3 regions of the Klebsiella sp. GFKo11 genome follow, and region 1 is predicted to be linked to each of the others. Evidence: predicted binding sites of a transcription regulator. Region 1 holds the regulator's gene; each other region holds the start of a gene.

Evidence for each region. Region 1 encodes PurR, which represses purine synthesis genes. Its sites were predicted from a motif close to CANGCAAACGTTTGCNTG; they were not measured.
Region 2: a site for PurR is predicted at 6,611-6,628, ahead of AC07P6_RS20110 (amino acid aminotransferase). Genes of this name have one in related genera too.
Region 3: a site for PurR is predicted at 2,811-2,828, ahead of purL (phosphoribosylformylglycinamidine synthase). Genes of this name have one in related genera too.

The regions. Positions count from the first base shown of each region.
Region 1 is NZ_CM151369.1:2,882,215-2,890,322, forward strand. Features, by position in the region: gene cfa (cyclopropane fatty acyl phospholipid synthase) at 1-1,005, opposite strand, end outside; gene punC (purine nucleoside transporter PunC) at 1,304-2,488, opposite strand; gene punR (DNA-binding transcriptional activator PunR) at 2,610-3,521, shown strand; gene purR (HTH-type transcriptional repressor PurR) at 3,540-4,565, opposite strand; gene cydH (cytochrome bd-I oxidase subunit CydH) at 4,862-4,951, shown strand; gene AC07P6_RS14075 (MFS transporter) at 5,119-6,285, shown strand; gene sodB (superoxide dismutase [Fe]) at 6,363-6,944, opposite strand; gene AC07P6_RS14085 (C40 family peptidase) at 7,192-8,076, opposite strand.
Region 2 is NZ_CM151369.1:4,125,411-4,133,518, reverse strand. Features, by position in the region: gene mukB (chromosome partition protein MukB) at 1-1,802, shown strand, start outside; gene ldtD (L,D-transpeptidase) at 1,986-3,779, shown strand; gene mepK (peptidoglycan L,D-endopeptidase MepK) at 4,080-4,631, shown strand; gene AC07P6_RS20115 (MBL fold metallo-hydrolase) at 4,645-5,292, shown strand; gene AC07P6_RS20110 (amino acid aminotransferase) at 5,357-6,547, opposite strand; gene AC07P6_RS20105 (porin) at 6,735-7,814, opposite strand.
Region 3 is NZ_CM151369.1:1,583,457-1,591,564, reverse strand. Features, by position in the region: gene purL (phosphoribosylformylglycinamidine synthase) at 1-2,738, opposite strand, end outside; gene mltF (membrane-bound lytic murein transglycosylase MltF) at 2,911-4,527, shown strand; gene tadA (tRNA adenosine(34) deaminase TadA) at 4,524-5,030, opposite strand; gene yfhb (phosphatidylglycerophosphatase C) at 5,090-5,713, opposite strand; gene AC07P6_RS07745 (MurR/RpiR family transcriptional regulator) at 5,939-6,787, shown strand; gene AC07P6_RS07740 (oxidoreductase) at 6,827-7,744, opposite strand; partial or broken gene AC07P6_RS07735 (L-lactate MFS transporter) at 7,766-8,108, opposite strand, start outside.

The sequences.
Region 1 (8,108 bases):
GATTTCCGGCCAGCTATTGAGGAAACGCTCATACCATGCCATTAGCGTGGTGTCATAATCGGCACCGAAATTATGCCAATCTTCCATCACGAAATGCGTTTCACTGGCCTGTGCGATGTGGCGTACCGACGGCAGACAACCGTTGGGGAAGATATATTTATTAATCCACGGGTCGACGCTATGGTCGGTTTTTTTCGAGCCGATTGTGTGCAGCAGGAAACGACCGTCAGCTTTTAAATTACGATCCACCACGTCAAAATAGGTGTCGTAATTTTTAGGCCCGACGTGTTCAAACATACCAACGGAAACAATGCGGTCAAAACTATCATGCAAATCGCGATAGTCCTGAAGCAGAATTGTTACGTCCAGCCCTTCACAACGCTGCTGGGCCATCTTTTGCTGTTCGGCTGAAATAGTGACACCAACAACGCTGACCTGGTAGTTTTTAGCCATATAGTAAGCCAGACCACCCCAGCCGCAGCCAATATCCAGCACCCGCATTCCGGGTTCAAGCTGCAGCTTTTGACAGATCAGATCTAATTTTGCCTGCTGTGCATCTTCCAGATTCTGCGCATCTTTCCAGTATCCGCAGGAATATTGCATAAAAGGGTCGAGCATGCGGCTGAAAAGATCGTTACCTAAGTCGTAATGTTCTTTGCCGACTATCCAGGACCTTTTTTTACTTTGCAGATTGAATAAGCGAGCGCCCGCGATGCGGAGGGTATCTTTAAAATGGTGGGGAAGCTGATTTTCCAGTCCGGCGCGTAAGACCTTGTGGAAAAATAAATCCAGCCGCTCACAATCCCACCAGCCGTCCATATAGCTCTCTCCCAATCCCAGCGACCCTTCTTGTAAAACGCGCTTAAAAAAGAGAGGATTTTTAATCCGCAGATCGGAGGGGGCTGGACCATTAATTTCGATGCCCGCACGGCCTAATAACTCAGCGACAATCCGGTACCAATCATCATTTGGTACGCTTACTTCTTCTATACACGATGAACTCATAGCTTCTCCATCACGCCCAAGTGATCAGAACCTTAAAACAGCGTAGACGCTTTTCTGGCTTTGTGAGAAATCTCACGGACAATCCGTGAGGCTGCTATCCGACGTAGAACAGAGGAAGGGAGATAACCCTTGCCGAAAGGCCTTCCATGGAGAAACGGGACGCATCCTGCTCCCGTTAAATCAATTAATCTTTCTATTTATGTGATGCCGGATCCAGTATAGGCCGCTAAAAACAGGCTTTCAATAAAAATATGTTAGCAAGCTAATTACTGGACCTTAACACTATCTGAAGATTACCTTAAGCATGTGACGATTCTGTTGCCAACGCGGTGGCCTTGTACTGCATACGGTAACCGATACCGGCCAGCACAATGGAGATAAGCATCACGCTGGTGGTGGTTTGCAGCGGTGTCGCTATCAGCGTAGAAACCAGCAAGCTGGCGATAAAGCAAAGACCCAACTGTAAGGTATTTTGCAAAGCTGCGGCGCGACCGGTCGCCTGCGGGAACGGCTTCAGCGCCTGAGCAACGACGATAGGATAAATACCGCCATTTACCACCGCCATTGCACAGAACGGAATCATTAATCCGACAAGCGTGGCGTTAGCCTGCAAACCTACCAGCCAGGTAGCGGCAACGCTGATGGAGAAAATCACCAGCAGCCACGGCAGGATCTGCTGCCCTGACCATTTTTGTAAAGCCGCACGGCAGCCGTAACCACCAACCAGAAACGCGATAGTTTGCGGAACGTAGCTCAGGCCGATAACGGTCGGGCTGTACCCCATCTCGTGAAGAATAAATGGCGAGCCGGTCAACCATGCGAAAAAGCTGGCGGAGCAGGCGGCATAAATCAGCACGTTGCCGCTGTATTCGCGCGAGCGTAGTAGGGCAAGGAAAGTCAGCTTCTGCTGGGTGCCGACAACCGTCTTTTTCGCCGCTTTCAGGCGCAAGGCCGGCAGCATGAGCAACAGGGTTATCGCGAACAGAACGGCGAAAATAGCCTGCCATTCGAAATGAACCAGCAGCCAGCTGCCGAGCAGCGGCGCCAATGCTGGAGACAAGCCCACCAGCGGCATAATGGCGGCAAAAATACGGTTTGTGCGATGGGCTGGGTAGTAATCGGTCACCATCGCTTGCCAGGTCACGGCGGCGGCGCAAACGCCAATCGCCTGAATGAAGCGCAGCGCCAGCATCAGCGTGGCATCTTGCACCCAAAGCATCCCCAGACAGCCGATAGCGAAAATGGCCAGGCCGCTTAGCAGTACCGGCTTGCGTCCGTAACGGTCAGAGAGCGGCCCCCAAAAAAGCTGTCCAATGGCAAAGCCTGCCAGGAACAAGCTCAGGCTGGCGCTGACTGAAGCCGCTGAAGTGTTGAGATCTTGTTGGATCGCGGCGAAAGCCGGCAGATACATATCGGTGGCCAGAAAGCCGAGCACGCTGAGCCCGGCCAGCCAGACTAAGAATCCTTTCCCAGGTTGTTGCAATTGTTGCATAAAATTCTCTTGTTATTGATGCAGGTACGGTGCGGCAGAGTGTAGGGAGTGCATTCGGGCTTGTGAAACGCTAATATTTGTCAGGTGGATTCAAAAATTTTGTAGGCAGAATATGTGGTCAGAATACTCACTTGAGGTGGTTGATGCTGTTGCGCGTAACGGCAGTTTTAGCGCAGCGGCGCAGGAGCTACACCGCGTACCTTCAGCGGTGAGTTATACCGTGCGTCAGTTGGAAGAGTGGCTGGCGGTTCCGCTCTTTGAACGTCGTCACCGCGATGTCGAATTAACCCCGGCCGGGGTCTGGTTTTTGCAGGAAGGGCGCTCTGTTATCAAAAAAATGCAGATCACTCGCCAGCAGTGTCAGCAGATAGCCAACGGTTGGCGCGGGCAGCTATCCATTGCCGTCGATGACATCGTCAAACCGGCGCGCATGCGGCAAATGATCGTTGATTTCTATCGTCATTTTGATGACGTTGAACTGATTGTCTTTCAGGAGGTATTCAACGGCGTCTGGGATGCGTTAGCTGATGGCCGCGTGGAATTAGCTATTGGCGCGACGCGCTCTATTCCCGTCGGTGGGCGCTATGCGTTTCGCGATATGGGGATGCTGAGTTGGGATTGCGTGGTGGCCAGCGATCATCCGTTGGCGAAAATAGACGGCCCGTTAAGCGACGATGTGTTGCGCAACTGGCCGTCGCTGGTACGGGAAGATACTTCACGCTCGCTACCGAAACGCACGACGTGGCTGCTGGATAATCAGAAGAGGGTGGTGGTGCCGGACTGGGACGCTTCCGCGACCTGCCTCAGCGCAGGGTTGTGTGTTGGCATGGTGCCAAAGCATTTTGCACAGCCGCGAATTGATAGCGGAGAATGGACGGCGCTGGCACTGGAAAATCCATTCCCTGATGCGGCCTGCTGCCTGACGTGGCAACAAAGCGATGCTTCACCGGCGCTGATGTGGCTGCTGGATTACCTTGGCGACAGTGAAACGCTGAACAGGGAGTGGCTGCGGGCGCCGGAATAGCCGGCGCCGCGAGGAGAATTAACGGCGATAATCGACAAACGGGCCGTCGGCCACGGATCGACGTTCGACCAGGCGCGGATGTACTTCAATAGACTGGGATATTTCGCGCTTGTTGACGATGCGGTCCAGCAGCATGTTGAAGGCCGCTTCGCCCAGAGAATCTTTTGGCTGATGGATGGTGGTCAGCGCTGGGCTGAAGTAGCGGGCGTTGCGCACATTGTCATAACCGATCAGCGAAATATCCTGCGGCACGCGCAGACCCATTTCATCTGCTGCACAAATAGCGCCCATCGCCATGATATCCCCGCCGCAGAAAATCGCCGTCGGGCGATGGTGTTGGCTGAGGATTTGCTGCATCGCGCGGTAGCCGGATTCCGGCTCGAAATCACCTTGCACGACCCAGTTTTCAGGAACGTTGATCTGCGCTTCTTCCATCGCTTTCATAAAGCCGGCCAGGCGGCCGGCACCGGTGTTCCGCTCAAGCGGGCCGGGGATCACGCCAATTTCGCGATGACCGCGTTCCACCAGATAGCGCCCGGCGATATAACCCCCTTCGAAGGCGTTATCGATAACCGAGTCGGTGAAGTCGGCTTTTGCTTCACCCCAGTCCATCACGACCATCGGAATATGGCGATATTCTTCCAGCATGCTCAGTACCGACTCAGGATACTCAGAACACATCACCAGCAGGCCGTCCACGCGCTTCTGCGCCATCATTGACAGGTAGGCGCGCTGTTTCTCCGGATCGTTCCATGCGTTGCCGAGAATCAGGGTATAGCCCTTCTGGAAGCAACTTTTCTCAACGGATTCGATAATTTCGGCAAAATAGGCCGCTTCGCTGCTGGTCGCCAGCAATCCGATAGACTTGGTGTGATTAACCTTCAGGCTGCGAGCAACGGCGCTGGGGGAGTAGTGCAGTTCTTTAATCGCAGCCCACACAGCGTTGCGCGTCTCTTCTGCAACGAAACGCGTTTTGTTAATTACATGTGATACTGTTGTAGTGGAAACGTTTGCGCGCTTCGCTACATCTTTAATAGTTGCCATTACTTCTCACTCCAGACCTTGACCTGATCGCCCGTTAATCGGTACGTAAACGTTTGCCTGTACACACCCTGATGCCAAAATTGAACATTGCATCACGTCGGGAAAACGACACAGAACGACAGGAAGGGGTCAATGGCCGATACGCTTTCAAATTAGCGTGGGATTTTGTCCGATCTTGGGGCAAAGGGGAAGAACAAAAATGTGCATCCCTCTAAATCTCGGAAGATATTTGCGCTAATCTATGTAAAAATGAGCAAGCTCACTTTTCATGTGGGGATAATCAAGGGGAAAAATTGATGGATACAGATTTAAAGTTTTCGCTGACAACGACGATTATTGTTCTGGGTTTGATTGTCGCCGCAGGGCTCACCGCCATACTGCACTAATTCCAATATGAGGGAGACATCGTTCTCCCTTTTCTTTTTCCACCATTATTATCAATTTCGCAAAAATCTTTTGCCATTTCGTTTACTTTTGTTTTTCTGTGATTGATGTCATGCTTTTGGCTTCTGATGAGATGCCGTCGCTGAAGACGGCCCGATGGAGTCATTGAATGAAAATCAACTTTCCCCTGCTCGCTCTGGCGATCGGTGCCTTCGGTATCGGTACTACCGAGTTCTCCCCGATGGGGCTATTACCGGTTATCGCCAAAGGCGTGGATGTCTCTATTCCGGCTGCGGGAATGCTTATTAGTGCCTATGCCATTGGGGTGATGGTTGGCGCGCCGCTGATGACTCTGTTGCTTTCGCACCGCGCGCGCAGAAATGCGCTGATTTTCCTGATGGCGATTTTTACTCTTGGTAACGTGCTCTCTTCAATTGCACCGGATTACACCACGCTACTGCTGTCGCGCATTATCACCAGCCTCAATCACGGCGCTTTTTTTGGGTTAGGCTCGGTGGTGGCGGCGAGCGTAGTGCCGAAGCATAAGCAGGCCAGCGCCGTGGCGACCATGTTTATGGGGCTGACAATTGCCAACATTGGCGGCGTTCCGGCGGCGACCTGGTTGGGGGAAACTATCGGCTGGCGAATGTCGTTCCTTGCAACGGCGGGTCTCGGCGTGGTGGCGATGGTCAGCCTGTGGTTTTCCCTGCCAAAAGGAAGCGCGGGTGAGCGGCCTGATGTTAAGCAGGAACTTTCAGTACTGATGCGCCCGCAGGTGCTGTCAGCGCTGCTGACCACCGTTCTGGGGGCAGGGGCGATGTTTACGCTTTACACCTATATATCACCGGTCCTGCACAGCATCACTAACGCATCGCCACTGTTTGTGACCGCGATGCTGGTACTGATTGGCGTAGGCTTCTCGCTGGGTAACTACCTTGGCGGTAAGTTTGCCGACCGCTCGGTTTCCGGGACGTTGAAGGGCTTTCTGCTGCTGTTGATGGTGATCATGCTGGCGATCCCGCTACTGGCCCAGTCACAAATTGGTGCGGCTATCAGTATGGTTGTCTGGGGTGCCGCGACTTTTGCGGTGGTTCCGCCACTGCAGATGCGCGTGATGCGCGTGGCTCACGAAGCTCCCGGGCTGTCATCATCGGTTAATATCGGCGCTTTCAACCTCGGTAACGCGTTAGGCGCAGCCGCCGGTGGTGCGGTGATATCTGGTGGGCTGGGCTATGCATTCGTACCAGTGATGGGAGCGATCATTGCGGGCGTTGCGCTACTGCTGGTTTTTTTCAGCGGTCGGTCGCAGCCGGAAGAGGCTTTTGCTAACCACTAATCGTTCATGAATAGTATGTGAATTGTGTGTGAAGTGAAAAATAACCGCAGAAGGCGCAATCCTTCTGCGGTTTGCTTTTACGCCGCCAGATTGGCCGCCACAAATTTCCAGTTCACCAGCGCCCAGAAGTGTTCCAGATAGTTCGGACGCGCATTACGGTAGTCGATGTAGTAAGCGTGTTCCCAGACATCAACGGTCAGCAGCGGGGTTGCGTCGCTGGTCAGCGGCGTACCGGCGTTGCTTGTGGAAACAATCGCCAGGCTACCATCAGCGTTTTTCACCAGCCAGGTCCAGCCAGCACCAAAGTTTTTCGCTGCCGCGTCGGTGAATTTTGCTTTGAAATCAGCAAAGCTGCCGAAGGATTTAGCGATAGCTGCCGCCAGTTCACCTTCAGGTTCGCCGCCAGCGTTTGGTGCCAGGCAGTTCCAGTAGAAGGTGTGGTTCCAGACCTGAGCTGCGTTGTTAAAAACGCCGCCATCGGAAGAGCGAACGATTTCTTCTAAGGTCTTGCCTTCAAACGCGGTGCCTTTGATCAGGTTGTTGAGATTGGTGACGTAGGCCTGGTGGTGTTTACCGTAATGGTATTCCAGGGTTTCTGCGGAAATGTGCGGCGCGAGGGCGTCTTTTGCATATGGTAATGCAGGTAATTCGAACGACATTGCTACTCTCCTTTTTATAGTTATACCCTTCATACTTCCAGCCGCATCTTTGTTGGCTGCCTGCACTTACCCCGGTCACGTACTATTTGTACGCTCCCGGGGATGCGCTTAGTTGCCGCCTTGATACAACTGGAATTATTTTGGGTATAGTTCGCGCAATAACCATGTATTACGCAAGGTGATAGTAGCAAATTAAAAGATGTGGCAAAAGAGAGTGTTACCCCGCCGCAGAAGCGACGAGGCAGAATTAGCGAATGGTTTTTGGCGTCATGACGCGGCGCGCGCCAACGTAATGGCGTTCCCAGTAATCTTCACTCAGCGAGGTTATTTGAATATCGCGACCGGTGCGCGGGGACTGGATAAATTTACCGTTGCCGACATAGACACCAACGTGATCGGCGGTACCGCGCCCACGGGTGCGGAAGAAGACTAAATCACCGCTTTGCAGCTCACCGCGATCGACCGGGCGGGCATCGCGCAGATGATACATTTCATTAGCGGTACGCGGGATGTGAATTTTTACCAGATCTTTATAGGCATAATAGACCAGACCGCTGCAATCAAACCCGGTTCGCGGCGAAGTACCACCCCAGCGATAAGGTTTGCCAATCTGATCCATTAACTTCGACATGGCGGTGCTTTGCGCCTTTTGTACCCGAGCTTTATGCGCATCGGCGATGGTCAACTGAGGCTCATCAGCGACAGGTTTACAGCGGGTTTTATAGCCTTTGCGCACGACGCACTTTTTCTGCACGCTTGCTCTGGCGACTTTGCTTTCTGCTACCGATTTTGTCGAGCTAGCGCACTGCTTTTTGTAGCCTTTGCGCAATACGCATTTTTTGCTTGCACCGGCAACCTGACGGTTAAGCGCGGTTTGGCTTGAGGCGGTTGTGCGGGTAGGGGCTTTTGCGCGGCTGGCGGTCGATGTTTTCTTGCTGGAGGTTTTAGCGGTGGTTTTACTTTTGGAACTGGCTGCTTTTTTCTTACGCTCTGCGGTAGTGCCTTTGGCCGGATGCGCTTTTGGCGTAGCCGAAGCGTGCGTATGCCCGGAAGCATGCGCCAGCGGCGTAAATGAGATCGACGTAATAAGTAATGCACAGAGCGAAATCGCGATTTTGTTAAGACGCGCCACTGAGCAATCCCCTGATTAAATTACAGACATAT
Region 2 (8,108 bases), 1.2 Mb from region 1:
TGAATCTGCTGGCCGACGACTCGCTGGCCGATCGTGTTGATGAAATCCAGGAGCGTCTTGATGAAGCGCAGGAAGCCGCGCGTTTCGTCCAGCAGCATGGAAACCAACTGGCGAAACTGGAGCCGATAGTTTCCGTTCTCCAGAGCGACCCGGAACAGTTTGAACAGTTAAAAGAAGATTACGCGTATTCGCAGCAGACTCAACGCGATGCGCGTCAACAGGCGTTTGCGCTGACCGAAGTGGTGCAGCGCCGTGCCCACTTTAGCTACTCGGATTCAGCAGAGATGCTGAGTGGGAATAGCGATCTGAACGAGAAGCTGCGTCAGCGTCTTGAGCAGGCGGAAGCGGAACGCGCCCGAACTCGTGAAGCGCTACGTACCCACGCCGCGCAGCTCAACCAGTACAACCAGGTACTGGCATCGCTGAAAAGCTCGTACGACACCAAAAAAGAGCTGCTCAACGATCTGCATAAAGAATTGCAGGATATCGGCGTACGCGCTGATGCGGGTGCTGAAGAGCGCGCCCGCCTGCGTCGTGATGAGCTGCATGCTCAGCTCAGCAACAATCGTTCGCGGCGTAATCAGCTCGAGAAAGCGTTGACCTTCTGCGAAGCAGAAATGGACAACCTGACCCGCAAGCTGCGTAAGCTGGAGCGCGATTACTGCGAAATGCGCGAACAGGTGGTGAGCGCCAAAGCGGGCTGGTGCGCGGTGATGCGCCTGGTGAAAGACAACGGCGTAGAACGTCGTCTGCATCGCCGTGAGCTGGCTTACCTTTCTGCTGACGAGCTGCGTTCAATGTCGGATAAGGCGCTCGGCGCGCTGCGTCTGGCGGTATCGGATAACGAGCATCTACGCGATGTACTGCGTGTTTCTGAAGATCCGAAGCGCCCGGAACGTAAAATTCAGTTCTTCGTCGCCGTCTATCAGCATCTGCGCGAGCGTATTCGCCAGGACATCATCCGTACCGACGATCCGGTCGAAGCGATTGAGCAGATGGAGATTGAACTCAGCCGTCTGACGGAAGAGCTGACCAACCGCGAGCAGAAGCTGGCTATTAGCTCTCGCAGCGTGGCCAATATCATCCGCAAGACCATCCAGCGCGAGCAGAACCGTATTCGTATGCTCAACCAGGGGCTGCAGAGCGTCTCCTTCGGTCAGGTCAACAGCGTGCGTCTGAACGTCAATGTACGGGAGACCCACTCGACGCTGCTGGACGTGTTGTCTGAGCAGCACGAGCAGCATCAGGACCTGTTTAACAGCAACCGTCTGACCTTCTCGGAAGCGTTGGCGAAGCTGTATCAGCGCCTGAATCCGCAGATAGATATGGGCCAGCGCACGCCGCAAACCATTGGCGAGGAGCTGCTCGATTACCGTAACTATCTGGAGATGGAAGTCGAAGTTAACCGTGGTTCTGACGGCTGGCTGCGTGCGGAGTCCGGGGCGTTGTCAACTGGTGAGGCTATCGGTACCGGGATGTCGATTCTGGTGATGGTGGTGCAAAGCTGGGAAGATGAATCCCTGCGCCTGCGCGGCAAAGATATCTCGCCGTGTCGTCTGCTGTTCCTTGATGAAGCGGCGCGTCTGGATGCCCGTTCTATCGCGACGCTGTTCGAGCTGTGCGATCGTCTGGAAATGCAGTTGATTATCGCGGCACCTGAAAATATCAGCCCGGAAAAAGGGACGACTTACAAACTGGTGCGTAAAGTGGTGAATAACCACGAGCATGTGCATGTCGTTGGGCTGCGTGGCTTTGCCCCACAGCTACCTGAAACGCTGCCGGGAACGGCTGATGCTTCGTAGGTCTATTCGGTGACCAGTCAAAGGGCGGCATGATGTCGCCCTTTTTGTTATCCGTTCCTGTATTTTAGGATTGTATAATCTTTTAACTTCTTTACATTTGGGAAGGCAAAAGCGTTTTCGTCTTCATATACTGAAAGTGAGCCCCAATTTTGCGGGCGGCAATGTGTTAACAGGGGGCAAGGGATGTTGCTAAAGAAATGGTATGGTCGTCAATTGTCGGTGCTCAGCCTGAGCCTGGCTTTTGCATTTGCTCCACTGTTCAATGTCCAGGCCGAAGAGCCTGAAGTTGTACCAACAGACAGCTCTGCAACTATCGGAGAGCTCTCTTCTGCGCTGGGCCAGAGCGAAGGCCAATCTGCAGCGGTCGCCAAAATGGCCGGTGAGCAGGCGCTTCCCGCCGATGCGGCGATAAAAAGTCGTGCCGATATTCAGGCCGTTCTGCCGTCCGGTTATCAGCCGGTATTTATGAATCCACTGGTATCGCTGTATGCGGCCAGGGACATGAAACCGATGTGGGATAATCGTGAGGCGGTGCAGGCGTTTCAACAACAGCTGGCTGAAGTCGCTATCGCCGGTTTTCAACCGCAGTTCACTAAATGGGTAGAGCTGCTGACCGACCCGGCGGTCAACGGCCTGGCGCGTGACGTTGTCTTATCCGATGCCATGATGGGTTATTTGCATTTTATTAGCGGTATTCCGACGCAGGGTAATCGCTGGCTGTATGGTACTAAACCGTACACGATGTCGACGCCGCCGCTATCAGTCATTAACCTGTGGCAGCAGGCGCTGGATAACGGTTCGCTACCGCAGTTTATCGCCGGTCTTTCGCCACAGCATCCGCAGTATGCTGCTATGCACCAGGCGTTATTAGCCCAGGTTGCCGATTCGCGTCCATGGCCGCAGCTCACCAGTAAGGCATCGCTGCGTCCTGGGGAGTGGAGCAACGATGCAGGCGCGCTGCGTGAAATTTTACAGCGCACTGGCATGCTGGATGATTCTGCCAAAATTGCTTTGCCTGGCGATGAAGCTGTTAGTCCATCCGCTGAGAAAACGGCCAAAAGCAGCGGTCGCGGCGTTTACGATCGGCAATTAGTTGAAGGTGTTGAGCGCTTCCAGGCGTGGCAAGGTTTAGGGGCTGATGGGGTCATTGGCCCGGCAACTCGTGATTGGCTCAATGTTTCACCAGCGCAGCGTGCTGGCGTGTTGGCGCTGAATATTCAGCGTTTGCGCTTGCTGCCGGGCAATTTGTCGACCGGAATTATGGTCAATATCCCGGCGTTTTCGCTGGTCTACTACCAGGATGGCAGCCAGGTGCTGGCATCGCGGGTTATCGTTGGCCGTCCGGATCGCAAAACGCCGATGATGAGCAGCGCGCTGAACAACGTGGTGGTTAACCCGCCGTGGAATGTGCCGCCGACGCTGGCGCGTAAAGATATCCTGCCGAAGGTGCGCAATAATCCAGGCTATCTTGAGCAGCATGGTTATACGCTTATGCGCGGCTGGAACAGTAAAGAAGCGATTGATCCGTGGCAGGTTGATTGGGAGACCATAACGGCATCGAATTTACCGTTCCGCTTCCAGCAAGCACCTGGTGCGCGTAATTCGCTGGGGCGTTATAAATTTAATATGCCGAGTTCGGATGCTATCTATTTGCACGATACGCCGAACCATAATCTGTTCCAGAGAGACGGTCGAGCTTTGAGCTCCGGATGCGTGCGCGTTAATAAAGCTTCGGAGCTGGCGAATATGCTGCTGCAGGATGCTGGCTGGAACGATGCGCGAATTTCAGATGCGCTCAAGCAGGGCAATACCCGCTACGTGAATATTCGCCAGAATATCCCGGTTAATCTCTATTATTTGACCGCCTTTGTTGGTACGGATGGACGTACACAATATCGAACAGATATTTACAATTACGATCTCACCGCGCGATCCAGCGCACAAATCCTGTCTAAAGCTGAACAATTAATCAGATAAATGAAGTAGTTCAACGGATTCGGTTGTCCTATCTTTGTGTGAAAACGGGCCTTGTTGTCTGCAAGGCCCGAGTTTACTGGGGTTGGGCTACCTTGACGTTGGCAATAATGCCCGGTAAGGTGCCTTTCGTGCGCCAGAAGTGCATATACATATAATCCTGCAAATGCGTGTGGCGGTAAGCAGCAAATTCTCTGTGGCTGATATTTATTGGCTGTCAGGGAGGTGAGCGCGTGCTGGCGGCTAACAGGCGGATTGCGGGAAAAGTATATTACGATTCATTTACCTGTAGACCTGATTATCATGGACAAATTTGACGCTAATCGCCGCAAACTGCTGGCGTTAGGTGGAGCTGCGCTCGGTGCTGCTGCCATTCTGCCTGCGCCGGCATTTGCCACCCTCTCGACCCCCCGACCGCGTATTTTGACGCTGAACAACCTGCATACTGGTGAATCACTCAAGGCGGAGTTTTTCGATGGCAGAGGCTATATTCAGGATGAATTAGCAAGACTTAATCATTTTTTCCGCGACTACCGCGCGAATAAAATTAAATCCATCGATCCTGGTTTGTTCGATCAACTCTATCGCTTGCAGGGATTAATTGGCACCAACAAGCCTGTCCAGCTCATCTCTGGTTATCGTTCCCTCGATACTAATGATGAACTTCGGGCACGAAGCCGTGGTGTGGCGAAGCATAGCTACCACACTAAGGGCCAGGCTATGGATTTTCATATTGAAGGCATTTCGTTAAGCAATGTTCGCAAAGCGGCGTTATCTATGCGCACAGGTGGTGTAGGATATTACCCACGTAGCAACTTTGTGCATATTGATACCGGGCCGGTACGGCACTGGTAACGAAAGGAGCATCATGAACTATCGTATTATTCCGGTTACCGCGTTCGCGCAGAACTGTTCTTTGATCTGGTGTGAACAAACCCGGCTGGCGGCTCTGGTCGATCCTGGCGGTGACGCTGAGCGAATCAAACAGGAAGTGACGGCGGCAGGTGTTAGCCTGATGCAGATTCTGCTCACTCACGGTCATCTCGATCACGTAGGCGCCGCGGCGGAACTGGCACAACATTACGGCGTGCCGATTATCGGTCCGGAAAAAGAAGATGAGTTCTGGCTGGAAGGATTACCCGCGCAAAGCCGGATGTTTGGTCTGGATGAGTGCCAGCCGCTACAACCGGATCACTGGTTGAATGAGGGCGATGTGGTTAGCGTGGGGAATATTTCCCTGCAGGTGCTGCATTGCCCTGGCCACACCCCCGGGCATGTGGTCTTCTTTGACGATGCTTCCAGACTACTGATTTCTGGTGATGTGATTTTCAAAGGCGGAGTAGGGCGTAGCGACTTCCCGCGCGGCGATCACAATCAGTTGATCGAGGCGATAAAACGCAAATTATTGCCGCTGGGCGATGACGTGTCGTTTATTCCCGGTCACGGTCCTATGTCGACTCTGGGCTATGAGCGCCTGCATAACCCTTTTCTGCAGGATGAAATGCCGGTCTGGTAATGATGCCGGATTGAAGGATGTAAAAAAGGCCGCAGATGCGGCCTTTTGTTTTTTTAAGACAAGGTTAGAGCACGGCAACAATCGCTTCGCACAGCGGGGCCATGTTGTCCGGTGTCATACCGGCGACGTTAATACGCCCGGATGCCACGGCGTAAATCGCGAACTCTTCACGCAGACGCAGAACCTGCTCTTTGGTCAGGCCGCTGAACGAGAACATCCCGTTCTGCTGAATGATGAAGGAGAAGTCGCGGCTCGCGCCTTTCTCTTGCAGGGTATTTACGAACAGCAGACGCATGCGCTGAATACGCTGGCGCATATCGGTCAGCTCTTGTTCCCAGATAGCGCGCAGCGCGTCATTGCTGAGAATCGTCGCCACTATCGAAGCACCGTGAGCCGGTGGGTTAGAGTAGTTAGCGCGAATAACGGACTTCATCTGGCTGAAAGCACGGTCTACCGTTTCCTGGTCAGCAGCAACCAGCGTACAGGCGCCTACGCGTTCATTGTACAGGCCGAAGTTCTTCGAGTAGGAGCTCGCAACCAGCAGCTCTTTATGCAGCGCGGCAAACGCACGCAGGCCTTCAGCATCTTCTTCCAGACCACGAGCAAAACCCTGATAGGCGAAGTCAAACAGCGGCAGCCAGCCTTTCTCTACGGACAGCTGCGCCAGCTGTTGCCACTGTTCCAGCGTCGGATCGATACCGGTTGGGTTGTGGCAGCAGCCGTGGAACAGTACGACATCGCCAGCCTGCGCTTCGTTCAGGCTGGCCAGCAGACCGTCGAAGTCAAGCCGGTGGTTAGCCGCATCGTAGTAAGCGTATTCGCAAACTTCCAGCCCGGCTGAGTTAAACACGCTTTTGTGGTTCGGCCAGCTAGGGTTGCTCACCCAAATGCGTTTAGCATCGGTATTCTTCGCCAGGAAGTCTGCGGCAACGCGCAGGCCACCGGTACCGCCCGGAGTCTGGGCGGTACGCGCGCGTTTATCATTAATAATCGCGCTTCCTTTGCCAAACAGGAGCTCCTGGGTGCAACGACCAAATTCTGGAATACCGTCGATGCCCAGATAATTCTTGGTGGTTTCATTTTCCAGCAGATATTGCTCTGCTTTTTTCACGCTGGTCAGGACTGGTGTCTTACCTGTTTCATCTTTATAAACACCAATTCCAAGGTTAATTTTTGTTGGGCGGTCATCGGCACGAAATAGATCGGCCAGGCCCAAAATAGGGTCGGCGGGGGCGGCAGTAATTTTCTCAAACATGACGAGGTTCCATTGTGATTACTGAAGGGAAATCCGCTATCAGGGTAACGGGAGATTTACAAATTGCCAACCGTTTGCGACTAAAAGCGAGAAGGTTTTCAAAAGTTACGATCTTCATCTTAGGAACGCAGAAAAGCAGGACCGAAGTCCTGCTTTTTAGGCATATCACGAAGGGGTGTACTGCTGATTAGAACTGGTAAACGATACCCACTGCAGCTTGGTCGTCGGTAGCAACGCCAGCAGCTTTGGTGTAGTCGTTGTCGTCCAGCTGGTTGAATTTATACGCAGCGTAAACGTTCATGTTCTTGTTGAAGTAGTACCAGGTACCCACTTCGACGTATTTAACCAGGTCAGCATCGCCGCCGGAGAAGCCAGCGCGAGAGCGCAGGTCTTTACCTTTAGTCTGGACGTAACCGATGGACGGACGCAGACCGAAGTCGAACTGATACTGAACAACAGCTTCGAAGTTCTGAGTTTTGTTAGCGAAGTAGTTGCCTTCGTTTTCCGGAGTCATGTTGTAGGTCTGAGAGTACATGACTGCGGCGTAGACGTTGTTCGCATCATACTTAGCGGAGGTTGCCCATGCTTCAGCTTTCTCGCCCTGACGGTCAGCTTTCTGATCGCCGCTGCGGCTGGAGTTAGCATAGCCTGCGGAAAGCGCAATACCGTTGTCAAACGCGTAGGTTGCCGAGGTGCTCATGCCGTCGCCGTTTTGTTTCTTCACAGCGCGGTCTTTGTTTTTACCCTGATACTGCAGCGCGAAGCTCAGACCATCAACCAGACCGAAGAAGTCAGAGTTACGGTAGGTTGCTACGCCGTTGGTACGGCCGGTCATAAAGTTGTCGGTGTAGTTCCAACCATCGCCACCCCATTCAACCAGCATATCGGTTGCAGCTTCAACGTCGTAGATCGCACCGTAGTTACGACCGTAGTCGAATGAACCGTATTCACCTGCTTTTAAGCCTGCGAAAGCCAGACGGGTTTTGGTGGTCTGGGAACCTTCAACGTTGGACGCATCCATGTTGTATTCCCACTGGCCATAACCGATCAGCTGTTCGTTGATTTGGGTTTCGCCTTTCAGGCCGATACGGGCGTAGGTGGTGTCGTCGCTGCTGGTGTCACCGTTAGTGGTCCAGACGTGCTCGCCAACCATTTTTCCGTAAAAGTCCAGTTTGTTGCCGTTTTTGTTATAGATTTCTGCAGCGTTAGCTGCACCGGCTACCAGCAGGGCAGGAATTACCGCTGCCAGAATTTTGCGCTTCATCATTATTTATTACCCTCATTTATATTTTTATATGAACACTTGCCACTGCCGCCAATAAGTTCTGTCAATAAAAATTTACGGAACTATTGATGATAGTTTGGTGTCTGGAGGCATCTTTCCATCCAGAACAACGTTTCGCTAGCCGGAAAATGCTACCAATGTCGCATATGAGTAACTAAGGGAAACCGTGTGTAACTAAATGTGTATTTAAGGGAACTTTGTGAACTCAATCAACATTCCGCTCTGATTTACCGATAAAACTCACTCTTCATATATATCTATATGAATTAATTATGA
Region 3 (8,108 bases), 1.3 Mb from region 1:
CCGAGCGCGGCGATATCCACATTGACGCCACAGTGGCCAGCAAAGGCCATTTCAGCCAGGGTCACCAGCAGGCCGCCATCGGAACGGTCATGCCAGGCCAGCAGCTTATCTTCAGCCACCAGCGTCTGCATCGACTCCCAGAAACCTTTCAACTGAGCAACATCGCGCACGTCCGCGGTAACATCGCCCAGCTGACGGTAAACCTGCGCCAGCGCGGTGGCGCCCAGCGCATTTTTGCCTTTGCCCAAATCAATCAGCAGCAGGGCGTTATCAACGGTCGCGAGCTGCGGGGTCACGGTGCGGCGCACATCTTCCACGCGAGCAAAGGCAGAAATCACCAGCGACAGCGGGGAGGTCATTTCGCGCTGTTCATTGCCTTCCTGCCAGCGGGTTTTCATCGACATAGAGTCTTTACCCACTGGAATCGTCAGTCCCAGAGCCGGACACAGCTCTTCGCCAACCGCTTTAACGGCTTCATATAAACCAGCGTCTTCACCTGGGTGACCGGCTGCGGCCATCCAGTTTGCCGACAGCTTCACGCGATTGAGCGCGCCAATCTGCGTCGCGGCGATATTCGTTAGCGCTTCGCCAACCGCCAGGCGGGCAGAAGCGGCAAAGTCCAGCAGCGCAACCGGAGCACGTTCACCAATTGACATGGCTTCACCGTAATAGCTATCGAGGCTGGCGGTGGTTACCGCGCAGTTAGCGACCGGGATCTGCCACGGGCCGACCATCTGATCGCGGGCGACCATGCCGGTCACGGTGCGGTCACCGATGGTGACAAGGAAGGTTTTCTCCGCCACGGTCGGCAGATGCAGCACGCGGTTCACCGCGTCGGCAATAGTTATGCCCTGGCGATCCAGACTCTGACCCTGCGCTTTCAGCGTCTGCACATCGCGGGTCATTTTCGGCGTTTTACCCAGCAGCACGTCGAGCGGCAGATCAATCGGTCGATCGTCAAAATGGGTATCGTCAAGGCTCAGGTGCATCGCTTCAGTCGCTTCGCCAATAACCGCGTACGGCGCACGCTCACGTCGGCATAGTTCATCAAACAGCGGCAACTGCTCCGGTGCAACGGCCATGACGTAACGTTCCTGCGATTCGTTACACCAGATTTCCAGCGGGCTCATGCCCGGCTCGTCGCTGAGGATGTCGCGCAGCTGGAATTTACCGCCGCGGCCACCATCGCTCACCAGCTCCGGCATGGCATTGGACAAACCGCCAGCGCCGACATCATGGATAAACAGAATCGGGTTGGCATCACCCAACTGCCAACAGCGGTCGATAACTTCCTGGCAGCGACGTTCCATTTCCGGGTTGTCGCGCTGTACGGAGGCAAAATCCAGGTCTGCGTCAGACTGTCCCGACGCCATTGAAGAAGCAGCGCCGCCGCCGAGGCCAATGTTCATCGCCGGGCCGCCAAGAACAATCAGCTTCGCGCCAACAACAATCTCCCCCTTCTGCACGTGTTCGCCGCGAATGTTGCCGATACCGCCCGCCAGCATGATGGGCTTGTGATAACCGCGCAGCTCTTCGCCGTTGTGGCTGGTCACTTTCTCTTCATAGGTGCGGAAATAACCGTTCAGCGCCGGGCGACCAAATTCGTTGTTAAACGCCGCACCGCCCAGAGGGCCATCGGTCATGATATCCAGCGCGGTCACAATACGATCCGGCTTGCCGAAATCTTCTTCCCACGGCTGCTCAAAGCCCGGAATACGCAGGTTAGAGACGGAGAAACCCACCAGCCCCGCTTTCGGCTTAGCGCCACGACCGGTCGCGCCTTCGTCACGGATTTCACCGCCGGAACCGGTCGCCGCGCCCGGCCACGGAGAGATCGCCGTCGGGTGGTTGTGGGTTTCGACCTTCATCAAAATATGCGCGTCTTCCTGGTGGAAGTCGTAGCGACCCGTTTCGTGGTCAGCAAAGTAACGTCCCACCGCCGAACCTTCCATTACCGCGGCGTTATCTTTATAGGCCGACAGCACGTAGTCCGGAGTTTTCTCAAAGGTGTTTTTGATCATCTTGAACAGCGACTTCGGCTGCTGCTCGCCATCAATGACCCAATCGGCGTTAAAAATCTTGTGTCGGCAGTGCTCGGAGTTGGCCTGCGCGAACATATAGAGTTCGATATCGTTCGGGTTACGGCCCAGCTTATGGAAGGCATCCTGCAGATAGTCGATTTCGTCATCCGCCAGCGCCAGCCCCAGACGGAGGTTGGCGTCAATCAGCGCCTGACGACCCTGTCCCAGCAGGTCAACGCTGGTTACCGGGGTCGGCTGATGGTGAGCAAACAGCTTTTCGCCCTCTTCCAGCGCATCAAATACGCTTTCCATCATTCGATCGTGCAGTTCAGCCGCCACCAGCGCCCACTGCTCTTCAGTCAGGCTGCTCGCTTCAACGTAGTACACAACGCCGCGCTCCAGGCGTACAACCTGAGACAGGCCGCAGTTATGGGCGATGTCGGTAGCTTTTGAAGACCAGGGAGAGATAGTGCCAGGACGGGGGGTAACGAGCAGTAGCTTGCCGGTTGGGGTATGGCTGCTTAAGTTCGGGCCATATTTTAGCAACCTCGCCAGATTCTCACGATCGTCGCCGCTTAGCGGGGCGCTGAGATCGGCAAAATGAACATACTCGGCATATATAGTGCTTACCGGAAGGTTGGCCGCCTGGAAACGTGCCAGCAGTTTATTGATACGGAATGCCGACAGTGCAGGTGAACCACGCAAAATTTCCATCATAAGTCTCTCGTCTTCGAAGCTTTCAGGGTGAGCCGGGGGAAACGGGCGCCATTATAGTGAATCCTGCGTCCCGACGAAACCGTTTGCGTAGAAATAAAATGGTTGCCAGGGTTTATCAATAAATGTGACCCGACTCGCGAATAAGTTGCCAACTGGCGCATTCTTAAGCAAAATGCCGCTCATTCGACGACAACCTTTTACTTTTTCTGGTCATAGTCTGCTGAGGAACGCAAAGCTGCAGAAGATTAACTATCTGAAAAAACTAAAGATTAATTATCTGCTCATCGGCATTGTAACCCTCTTGCTGGCGGCTGCCCTGTGGCCGTCTCTCCCGTGGATGGGGAAACCAGAGAACCGTGTGGCGGGGATTATGGCGCGCGGAGAACTGCGCATCAGCACCATTAATTCGCCAATGACCTTCGCGACCATCAATGACAAAACCTACGGTTTCGATTATGAGCTGGCACAGCAGTTTGCCAACTACCTTGGGGTCGAGCTGAAGGTGACCGTCCGACAAAATATCAGCCAGTTATTCGACGATCTTGATGAGGGAAAAGCCGACATGCTGGCGGCGGGTCTGGTCTACAACTCTGAACGGATAAAGAACTATCAGGCCGGGCCAACCTACTATTCCGTTTCGCAACAACTGGTGTATCGCAAAGGCAGCCTGCGCCCGCGCAGCCTCGCTAATCTTACCGCTGAGCAGTTGGCTATCGCCCCCGGGCACGTGGCGATTAATGACCTGCAGGCATTAAAAGAACAAAAATATCCGGACCTCGACTGGCGCGTGGATGATAAACGCGGCACCACGGCGCTGATGCAGGCGGTGATCGACGGTAAGCTCGATTACACCATCGCGGATTCGGTCGCCGTCAGTCTGTTCCAGCGCGTCCACCCGGAACTGGCCGTCGCGCTGGATATCAGCGATGAGCAGCCGGTGACCTGGTTTAGTGAAAAAGGCGAAGACAACTCGCTGTCGGCAGCGATGCTCGATTTCTTCAATAACATTAATGAAGACGGCATCCTTGCACGACTGGAAGAGAAATACCTCGGCCACGGTAACGATTTTGACTATGTTGATACGCGCACCTTCCTGCGCGCCGTGGAGAACGTCCTCCCTGACCTACAGCCGATGTTTGAAAAATATGCCCGGCAGATAGACTGGCGCCTGCTGGCGGCCATCTCATGGCAGGAGTCGCATTGGGACCCTCAGGCTACCTCTCCGACCGGCGTACGCGGAATAATGATGCTCACCCGCAATACCGCCCAGAGCCTGGGACTGACCGACCGTACCGACGCAGACCAAAGCCTCGACGGCGGCATGCGTTATCTACAGGATATGATGAGTAAGGTGCCCGACTCCGTTCCCAAAGACGAACGTATCTGGTTTGCGCTGGCGGCTTACAATATGGGCTACGCGCATATGCTTGACGCGATGGCGCTAACCAAAAAGCAGAAAGGTAATCCCAATAGCTGGGCCGATGTGAAGCAGCGTCTGCCGCTGCTGAGCCAGAAAAACTATTACAGTCGGCTGAAGTACGGCTTTGCGCGCGGTCATGAGGCCTACGCCTACGTCGAGAATATCCGCAAATACCATATCAGCCTTGTGGGCTACCTCTCTGAGAAAGAGAGAAAAGAGGCGCAGATTGCGGCGCTTGGCGAACACTATCCGGCGGTCATGCCGGATGAGTTAAATAAAGAAGAACAGTACGCCATGTCCTTTTTCAGCTTTCGCGCCGAAACGCTGGTCGATAACGCAAAATTTAAAATCCCAGGACTGGGCCATTAATCTTCCGTTTGCTGACGCGCCTTTTTAAGCATTTTTTTCTCTTCGCGCCGCCAGCGGAAAAAATCGCTCAGCATACCAGAGCACTGTTCTGCCAGGAGTCCTTCGGTTATCTCTACCCGATGATTCATCCCCGGATGATGCAGCACGTCGATAAGCGATCCGGCAGCGCCGGTTTTCGCATCCCTGGCACCGAATACCAGCCGTGAAATGCGGCTATGTACCATCGCCCCGGCGCACATTACACAAGGCTCCAGGGTGACGTACAGCGTCGCGTCAACCAGACGGTAGTTTTGCAGCACCATCCCACCCTGGCGCAACGCCATAATCTCAGCATGCGCAGTAGGATCGTGACGGCCAATTGGCCGGTTCCAGCCTTCACCGATGACCTGATGATTGTGCACCAGCACCGCGCCGACCGGCACCTCGCCCTCTTCCCAGGCGCGTTTCGCCAGCGTCAAAGCATGACGCATCCAGTATTCATCATTTAATTCATGGTCAGACAAAGCGGGCACTCCTGCGGAAAAAGCGGGGCGCATTATACATGGGCGCTATGTATTACACACTATTCTAACTGCTGAAGATCGCCCTGTGGGGTTACTCGCCAGCGGTGCTGGCAAAAATAGAGCAGCGGATTGTCCTGTTCGCTGTCGCTATAACCACTATACAAGCGCAGCGGAGCACCGATTTTTTGCTCCAGTTGCGCGACTTTTTCGTTACCCAGACAGCGCAGCGTTAAAACCCAGCCGCCGCAACGGCGCTCCATCCGACTGGCAATCAGATTCACCCGTGGCAACCATGCAGTATCAAAATAGACCTGCTCCACCAGCGACTGCGGCGACCCGGTAATCAACCAAACGTCCGCATCGGTACTGGTCAGATAATCCGTCAACCGTGACTGAACGACGGGAAAAGCCGTGACATGCTGCCGGAACCAGTGAACAAAACTCGCCTCAAGACGTTTCAGATGCCTCTCACTGCGCCCGAAAGTCGTAGCCCACAGCAGCAGGCTCATCGGCCAGCGTGCGGCCCGACCGTTTAGCAACAGTCCGGCAAGAATAACGGGCAACAGAGGAAGAACCAGCAGCGTATTCAACGGCTGATGACGTAACACATAGCGCAAGAAACTGCCGAACATATCCTGCTGATGCAAGGTGCCATCCAGATCAAAGAAAACCACTCGCCGCATGCTACTATTCAAAACCGACTCCTCTGGATTAACACCTCGATAACCAATAGCTTAACAGCCTTACGCATTGAATAGCGAAAACATCCGCCATCGTTGAGCCGGGATTAAGGTAAAACCTGCTTGCAGAGAAATCTGAACGGTTGAATTTTTAATTCGCACTATTCCCCTTATAATTGAATACAAAATTCTTTCAGCCGAGGGTGAAAGCTGTCCTCCGGAGCCGCTATGAACTGTTTGACCCGAATCCGCCAACGCTACCCCACGCTGGCCGCAAGTGATAAAAAACTGGCCGATTTTATTCTGGCCCAACCGGATCAAACCCGCCACCTCAGCTCTCAGCAGCTGGCGGGCGAAGCCGGAGTCAGCCAGTCGAGCGTGGTAAAATTCGCGCAGAAGATGGGTTTTAAAGGTTTCCCGGCGTTGAAACTGGCATTAAGCGAAGCATTGGCTAGCGCCCCCTCTCCGCAATCCGTACCGGTGCATAACCAGATTCGCGGAGATGATCCTCTCCGACTGGTGGGCGAAAAGCTGATTAAAGATAATATTGCAGCAATGCATGCCTCTCTGGACGTCAACAGCGAAGAAAAGCTACTGGAAGCCGTTGCGCTACTGCGTAATGCCCGGCGGGTCATTATTACCGGTATTGGCGCATCGGGCCTGGTGGCGAGGAACTTTAGCTGGAAGCTGATGAAAATCGGTATTAACGCCGTTTCTGAGCAGGATATGCACGCCCTTCTGGCAACAGTACAGGCGATGGCGGCAGACGATCTGCTGCTGGCCATCTCCTACTCTGGTGAGCGACGCGAAATTAATATGGCGGCAGGTGAAGCATTGCGAGTGGGGAGCCAGATCCTGGCGATCACCGGTTTTAACCCCAACGCCCTTCAACAGCAGGCAACTCTGTGCCTGTATACCATCGCTGAAGAGCAGGCTACGCGCAGCGCCGCGATCTCCTCCACCAGCGCGCAAATGATGCTGGCCGACCTGCTGTTTATGGGGCTGGTCCAGCAGGATCTCGAGCGCGCCCCGGATCGCATTCGTCACAGTGAAGCGCTGGTGAAAAAACTGGTCTGAAAGCGGGCTCTTCTGCATTTCGCAAAAGAGCCCCTGGATTTATTGCGCTTCTTTGGCGTGAATCAGCTGAGTCAGAAGCTTGTTAACCGGTACGGCAATATTGTTCTGCATCCCAATACGCGCAATCGCCCCATTTAAATAGTCAATTTCAGTGAGCCGCCCTTTATGTAAATCCTGATACATAGAAGGATAATGATGGCCGCTTTCGCGCGGGTCGAATACTTTTTTGACCGTATTCATCACCATTTCCTGAGTCAACGGAATATTCTGACTAGCTGCTACCAGTACAAACTCATCCACCACTGCCTGCGCTAAATCTAATGCTCCAGGTCGACTGCCAAAACCACCAACATTACAATCCAGCAGTGCGCAATAGGTATTCATTACGCTATTAAAAGCCGCTTTCTTCCAGATTGATAATAATACGTCAGGGCTAATTTCCGCATTCAGCCCGGCGCTATTGAGGGCGGCAATGACTCTGGATTCCTGGTCAGCATCCTGGCTGGCAATAGGCTGCAGCTCAATCGTCCCCGTGCCGGTGGCCATAATATGTCCGGCACCTTCCAGTTCGCTCGACCATAACGTGACACCAGCATAAATTTTTTCCCGATCAACATAGTTTGCCAGCGTTTCAATATTTCCCAGACCATTAGATAAAATCATCACGACTTTCGCAGTGGGTAGCAGCGGCTTAATCCTCTGTAGCATGCTGTCCAGTTGCATGGCTTTGGTAAACAGAATAACCAGTTCAAATTCCCCCTGCGCCTTATCGGCCATAACTGCGGGTATCGGATAATACTGTTGAGTCGTTTCCGTTTCGACAAACAATCCCTTACTGCAAATAGCATCAACATGTTCCTGCCAGCTATCGATAAGCGTCACGTCATGTCCGGCAGCCAGTAGCATATAGCCAAAACGACACCCCATAGCCCCTGCACCTGCGATTGCAATTTTCATCTTTATTTCCTTATGATTTGATCAATGTATTTTGGCTAAAACCGTTCCAACATAACGTTTCGTCACCAGCGTGAGCACAACCCCAATAAGCAATAAGACTGTGGTGAGAATAAATACCGTATTGTAGCTCCCCGTATATTTTGCTATAGCTGATGTAACATACGGTGCAATAACCGCACCAACGGCAAAACCAAAATACATAAATCCATAGTTTAATCCCTGATTACGCATGCCAAAGTTCTGACTGGTCAGTCCGGGGAAGATAACTAATATCCCGGCATAAGCAAAGCCAACGCCCAGCGCGCTGAAATAGAACACCGAAGTATTACCATTAAAAAAGAGCAACAGCAGCATACAAAGGCAG